Regions from separate parts of the Achromobacter sp. NPDC058515 genome, predicted to be linked through region 2. Evidence: predicted binding sites of a transcription regulator. Region 2 holds the regulator's gene; the other holds the start of a gene.

Region 1 (3,405 bases), on a different contig from region 2:
GTAGACCATGGACTTGTAGCCGAACAGCGTCTTGCGGGCGAAGGTGGCAACCACTTCCGAATACACGCCGAACGCCGGGAGCACCAGGATGTAGACCTCGGGGTGGCCCCAGATCCAGATCAGGTTCACGTACATCATGACGTTGCCGCCCATGTCGTTCGTGAAGAAGTGCGTGCCCAGGTAGCGGTCCATCGTCAGCAGCGCCAGGGTCGCGGCCAGCACGGGGAAGGCGGCGACGATCAGGACGTTGGTGACCAGCGAGGTCCAGGTGAAGATCGGCATCTTCATCAGGCTCATGCCTGGCGCGCGCATGCGCAGGATGGTCACGATGAAGTTGATGCCGCTAAGCGTTGTGCCCAGCCCGGATATCTGGAGCGCCCAGATGTAGTAGTCCACCCCCACGCTTGGGCTGTAGTCCAGCCCGGACAGCGGCGGATACGCGAGCCAGCCGGTCGCGGCGAATTCGCCCACGAACAGCGAGATCATCATCAGCGCGACGCCGGCGCCGAACAGCCAGAAGCTCAGCGAGTTCAGGAACGGGTAGGCCACGTCGCGGGCGCCGATCTGCAGCGGCACCACGATGTTCATCAGCCCGGTGATGAAGGGCATCGCCATGAAGAAAATCATGATGACGCCGTGGGCGGTGAAGATCTGGTCGTAGTGGTGAGGCGGCAGGAAGCCGGCCGAGTCCGCTGACGCGACAGCGAGCTGGGTGCGCATCATGATGGCGTCGGCAAAGCCGCGCAGCAGCATGATCAGCGCGACGATGATGTACATCACGCCGATGCGCTTGTGGTCGACGGAGGTGAGCCATTCCGTCCAGAGGTACTTCCACTTGCCGAAGTAGGTGACTGCGCCGAAGACCGCTAGGCCTCCCAGGCACACGGCGGCCAGCGTAACCATGACGATAGGTTCATGGTACGGAATGGCCTCGAGGGTGAGTTTCCCGAGCATTGTTAGTTGATTCCTGCGATCAGATTATTCGACGTGGGGGTGCACGCGGGGGAGCCCACGCCGGCCATCTTGGTCATCGTGCTGCCCAGAATGAAATCGAACATGGCGGGCGGCGCCGAGGAGTACTTCACGACCGGATTGCGCTCGCTGCGCTTGGTCAGTTCCGCGTAGACCTCGGGGGTCAGCGCGGTGGGGGCCGCCTTGGCGTCCTTTACCCAGTTGTCGAACCCTTCCTGCGACATGGCGATGGCCTTGAAGCGCATGCCGGAGAAGCCGGCGCCGCTGTAGTTGGCCGAGATGCCCGCATAGGTGCCGGCTTCGCGCGCGTTCAGGTGCAGCTTGGTCTCCATGCCCGCCATCGAGTAGATCTGGCTGCCGAGCTGAGGGATGAAGAACGAGTTCATGACCGATGCCGAGGTGATGCGGAAGTTCACCGGCACGTCCACGGGGAACGCGATCTCGTTGACCGTGGCGATGTCGTACTCGGGGTAGATGAACAGCCACTTCCAATCCAGCGAAACCACCTCGATGGTCACCGGCTTGTGCTCGGACACGAGCGGCTTGTAGGGATCCAGCGCGTGCGTGGAGCGCCAGGTGATCACGGCAAGAATCGCCACGATGATGCAAGGGACGGTCCAGACCACGACTTCGATCGCGGTGGAGTGGGCCCATTTGGGCTGGTAGTCAGCTTTGGTGTTGGATGCGCGGTATTTCCAGGCAAACGCCAGGATCATGACGATGACCGGAATCACGACGATGAGCATCAGCCCCGTCGCCGTGAACAGCAAAGTCTTTTCCTGGGCGCCAATATCTCCCTTGGGGGAGAGGATTTCCATGTTGCAGCCGCCAAGCAGCATGACCGCGCCGACGCCGAAAATGCGCGTAAGGGTCGCAAGGAGGGGGTGTTTCACGTACAGCCTTGGATGGAAGGTGGGAAATGCTGCAGGGCAGCAGACTGGAATGCTGCCAAGCAGCAACGTCCATCCTATCGGTTTGATTTGGGTCAAGCCTGCGACGAATGGTCGCATTGCCTGGGAGCAATCTGCCCCAAGGGGAGCAGATTCAGGGTTTTCCTAGGGGAACAGATGCCCCCAGGGGAGGGATGGGGGTGCGACGATATGTCGCACCTGCACAAGCCGGGGTTGCGTGGATGTGTCGCAACCGCACAAATCAGTCGACGAGCACTTCGCGTTCCGGCCCCGGTTTCTTGGCCAGCTTGCGCTGCAGGGAGCGCCGGTGCATGCCCAACAGGCGCGCCGCCGCGGAAACATTGCCGCCGGTTTCGTGCAGGGCCTGGTGGATGTGCTCCCATTCTAGGCGGTGCAACGGCGTCATGGTCGTTTCGATGGTAACCGTTTCCGGCTTCACCAGGCCCAGCGTGCGCAGGATCATCGGCGCCGTGGCCGGCTTGGGCAGGTAGTCGTCCGCGCCGCGCTTGATCGCCTCGACGGCGGTGGCCACGCTGGCGTAGCCCGTGACCAGCAGAATCCGCATGTCCGCGCGCAGGGCGCGCAAGGGGCGGATCAGGGTCAGGCCGGAGTCTTCGCCCAGGCGCAGGTCCACCAGGGCGAAGGCGGGGCGGATTTCCTCGGCCACGCGCAGCGCCTCGGCGATGCCGGTGGCGGTTCGGGTTTCCAGGCCGCGGCGCGACAGGCTGCGCTGCAAGGTGCGCACGTACAGCTCGTCGTCGTCAATCAGCAGGCCAAGATCGGTTGGATTCATCACATTCAGGTTCCGGGGTTGCCCAGGGGCAGGTAGAAGCGGATGCGGGTGCCCCCTCCGTCGGCGGCGGTCATGGTCATTTCGCCGCCCATCTGTTCCACGGTGGCATGCGACAGCGCCAGGCCTACGCCCAGCCCTCCCGGCTTGCCGCTGTTGAACAGGCTGGTCGCCGGCAGCAGGGTCTGGTCGGGGTCGAAGCCCCGCCCGTAGTCCCGCACTTCGCCGCGCAGCGCGCCATAGCCGTATTCCAGATGCAGGTCCACGCGGGGTTCCTCGGCGGCTTCGCCGGCGTCCGCCGCGTTGTTCAACAGGGCCTGCAGCAAATGAGCGATGGCCGGGTCCACCCGCAGGCTGGTGGGCAGGACGCCCGAGCGCTGCAGGTCGATGGTCGGCCGGATCAGGCGCCATTGCCCCACCACGCGGACCAGGTCCACGGCAGTTGGGACCGCCAGGTTGCGGATGCGTTCCCGGCACAGGGCCAGCAATTGGCCCAGCGTGGCGACGTCCGCGCGCAGGTCCTCGTCCCGGACCTCGGCGGCGATCTCGTCGGTCAGCAGGGTCATGGTGGCCAGCGGGGTGTTCAGTTCATGCGCCATGGCCGCCGCGTGGGTCGCCAGGGCGACGATGCCTTCGTTGCGGGTGAAGCGCTCGCGCAGGCGGGCCAGCTCGCGTTCGCGGGCGCGCAGGTCCGACGCCAGGCGGGTCGAGAACACCAGCACCACCACCACG
Region 2 (3,405 bases):
CTTCTTCTGCAGGCCCGCGTCGCGCAGGATGCGGCCGGCATCGCCCTTGTCGTCGGCCAGCGCCAGCAGGAACAGTTCGCTGGCGATGTAGGTGTCGCCGCGGCGCGCGGCTTCCTTGTCGGTGCGCGTCAGCACGCCTTGCAGGTCGCGGCCCACCTGGACGTTGTCCTCGCCCTGCACCTGCGGCAGGGACTTCAGGGCGTTTTCCAGGGCCGGCGCCAGCCGGTTGACCGCCACGCCGGCGCGCGCCAGCAGGCTGCCGGCGCCGCTGTCGGAATCCGACAGCAGGGCGGACAGCACGTGGACGGGCTCGATGTAGGGGTGGTCGTTGCGGGCGGCCAGACTTTGAGCGTCGGCCAGGGCTTGCTGGAACTTGGTAGTAAGTTTGTCGAATCGCATAATGGTCGTTGTGGCTTGTTGGGGAGCCTGACCGATACGTGCCGGCGGGCTCGATAACCTGAATATGCGGCCGGATGAGAAAATTTCAACACCCGGCCAGCCTCATGGTCTCTTCGACGTGCAGCAGCAACTGAACAATGAGCATATACGTTTTTGTCTACGGCACCCTACGAGCAGGCGAAATCAACGATCTGGCGCAAGCCGCCGCCAGCCGGGGGCTGCCCGCTCCCTGCCACGTCGGCCCGGCCAGCGTGCCGGGCATGCTGGTGGACTTTGGCGACTGGCCCGGACTGATCCCGGCGGACAACGGCAGGCGCGTGCGGGGCGACGTTTTCCGGGTGGACCCGGCGCTGATCGCGCTGATGGACGAGATCGAGGAGTACGTGCCCGGCCAGCCCTGCCTTTTCGTGCGCAGGGAGATCGAGGCCCGCCTGGAAGCCCCGGACCGGGGCGGCCTGGTGACCTGCCAGTACTACCCCGTCGACCCGGCGCTGTGCGCCGCGGCCGTCGCCATCGCCGGCGAGGACTGGATTGCCTACCGGCTTGCCCGGCGCCCGGTAAGACACCCGTAGTAACAACGGACTACAATAGACGCCTGTCTCACGCTTTGCACCCGTTCCGGCCTTCCGCCGCGCAATGGGCACTCTAAAGGTCATCGTATGCAAAAACGGGTCCCCATTGCCCCTGATGCCGCTCACTGTTCCACATGTATGCTGGGGCACGTCTGCGTTCCCGTGGGCATGGCAGCCGCCGAAGTCGAAAAGCTGGACGAGCTGGTGAAGGAGCGTGTCCGCCTTGAAAAAGGCAAGACGCTGTATTCGCTGGACCACCCGCTGGACGCCGTGTACGGCGTGCGCTTCGGCAGCCTCAAGACGCAACTGGAAGACGCGACCGGCCAGATCCAGATCACCGGCTTTCACCTGCCGGGCGAGATCGTCGGCATGGACGGCATGCTGGATGGCAAGCACGTGTCGGCCGCCGTGGCGCTGGAAGATTCCGAGGTCTGCGTCATCCGGCTGAACGAAGTCGATCGCGTGGCCGCGCACCTGCCGTCGCTGCAGCAGCAGTTCCGCCGCCTGATGAGCCGCGAGATCACCCGTTCGCACCAGATGCTGGCCTCGCTGGGCTCGATGCGGTCCGAGCAGCGCCTGGCGGCCTTCCTGCTGAACCTGTCGCAGCGCTATGCCTCGCTGGGCTATTCGTCCACCGAGTTCGTGCTGCGCATGAGCCGCGAAGAGATCGGCAACTACCTGGGCCTGACGCTGGAAACGGTCAGCCGCCTGTTCTCGCGCTTTGCGCGCGACGGCCTGATCAAGATCAACCAGCGCGAGGTCCGCATCCTGGACCTGGCCGCGCTCAAGCAACTGCTCGGCCACGACGGCTGCTGAGCGTCTGCCGCGCCATGCGCCGCGCGCCCACAAGCTCTGTGTCCCAGGCATGGCAGGCTCGCGGGCCGCGCCTGGCGCGCTGCCTGGCCGCCTCGCTTGCCATGGCCGCCACGCTGGCGCCCCTGGCCGCGCGCGCCCAAACGCCGCTGCCCGACCCCTACGACTACGATGAAATCGTGCCTGCGCCCAAGCGCGCGGCGCCCCTGAGCTGGCAGACGGTGGAACTCGGCAAGCCGGGGCACCGGTACAAGATGCCGGTCTACGCCAACCGCAACCTGGCCAAGGACGACCTGCGCGGCATCAAGCAGGTGCTCGTCGTCATCCACGGCGTCAAGCGCGACGCCGACCACTACTACGAAACCGCCGCCGCCCTGCTGGCGGGCAACCCCGACCGGGAGCGCGAGACGCTGATCCTGGCGCCGCGCTTCTCCGGATCCATCGACTCGGGTTTCGGCGGCATGGCGGCCTGGCGCAAGGCCAGCTGGGAAGACGGCGAAGACAGCGTCCAGGCGGCGGGCCGGCCCGCGCCGGTCAGCTCGTTCCAGGTGCTTGACGACCTGCTGCGCAGCCTGGACGATCGCAAGCGCCTGGCATCCCTGGCGAACATCGTGCTGGCCGGACACTCCGGCGGCGCGCAGTTGGTGCATCGCTACGCGGTGCTGAACAACATCGACGGCCCGCTGCGCCGCGACGGACTGGCGCTGCGCTACGTCGTCGCCAACCCCTCTTCTTACCTGTACCTGACCAACGAACGGCCGCGCGCGGACGGCAAGGGCTATGCGCCCTACGAACGCGGCATCTGCCCCACCTATAACCAGTACAAGTACGGCACGGACAAGCTGCCCGCCTACGCGCGGGGAACCGAAGAATCCCGGCTCTTCGTGCGCTACGCGGCGCGCGACGTGATCTATCTGCTGGGCGGCGCGGACAACAACCCCGAGCACCGGCTGCTGGACAAGGCCTGCGGCGCGGAAGCCCAGGGCGCGACCCGGCTCGCGCGCGGCACGGGCTACGTGCAGTACGAGCACGTGCTGGCCGGCCGCGGCGCCAAACCCGTCGCGCTGCGCCACAGCAGCTTCGAGGTGGGCGGCGTGGGCCACGACAGCAAGCGCATGTTCGGATCGGTCTGCGGCGTGCGCGCGCTGCTGGGCGACGGCGCCCAGACCACCGGCAACGCCGCCGCCTGCGACATCATCAAGCCGCGCGGCAAATAGACGCTGCCCGCGGGTTTAGGGAAATTCCGGAGTTGCATGGCTTGACAGGCATGCCTTGCCGGCCCGACACTTAACCTTATGGTTAACTTTAACGACGACACCCTCGACGGCATTTTTTCGGCGCTGGCCGATGGCACGCGGCGCCGGGTGCTGGCGGACCTGGAACAGGGATCGGCATCGGTCAGCGCGCTGGCCCAGCCTCACGCCATGTCCCTGCCCGCCTTCATGAAGCACCTGCGGGTGCTGGAAGGCGCCGGCCTGATCGCCCGCGCCAAGGACGGCCGCGTGGTGAGCTGCACGCTGTCGCCAGAGCCCATGCAGGCCGCGTCCGCATGGCTGGCCCGCTATGAAAAGTTCTGGAACGGGCAACTGGATTCGCTGGCGCGGTATCTCTATCACGAAGA

What was found. The regulator FNR, encoded in region 2, switches genes on or off when oxygen is low (the NO sensors DNR and NnrR bind a similar motif). The targets are predictions, from matches to a motif close to TTGATNNNNATCAA.
Region 1: the regulator FNR is predicted to act here: its motif matches at 1,948-1,961, upstream of cyoA (ubiquinol oxidase subunit II).

The regions. Positions count from the first base shown of each region.
Region 1 is NZ_JBHXNI010000022.1:67,413-70,817, reverse strand. It holds gene cyoB (cytochrome o ubiquinol oxidase subunit I) at 1-954, opposite strand, end outside; gene cyoA (ubiquinol oxidase subunit II) at 957-1,865, opposite strand; gene ACFWP0_RS27730 (response regulator transcription factor) at 2,125-2,676, opposite strand; gene ACFWP0_RS27725 (ATP-binding protein) at 2,682-3,405, opposite strand, start outside.
Region 2 is NZ_JBHXNI010000016.1:49,856-53,260, reverse strand. It holds gene clpB (ATP-dependent chaperone ClpB) at 1-399, opposite strand, end outside; gene ACFWP0_RS23765 (gamma-glutamylcyclotransferase) at 537-971, shown strand; gene fnr (fumarate/nitrate reduction transcriptional regulator Fnr) at 1,059-1,787, shown strand; gene ACFWP0_RS23755 (hypothetical protein) at 1,802-3,001, shown strand; gene ACFWP0_RS23750 (ArsR/SmtB family transcription factor) at 3,080-3,405, shown strand, end outside.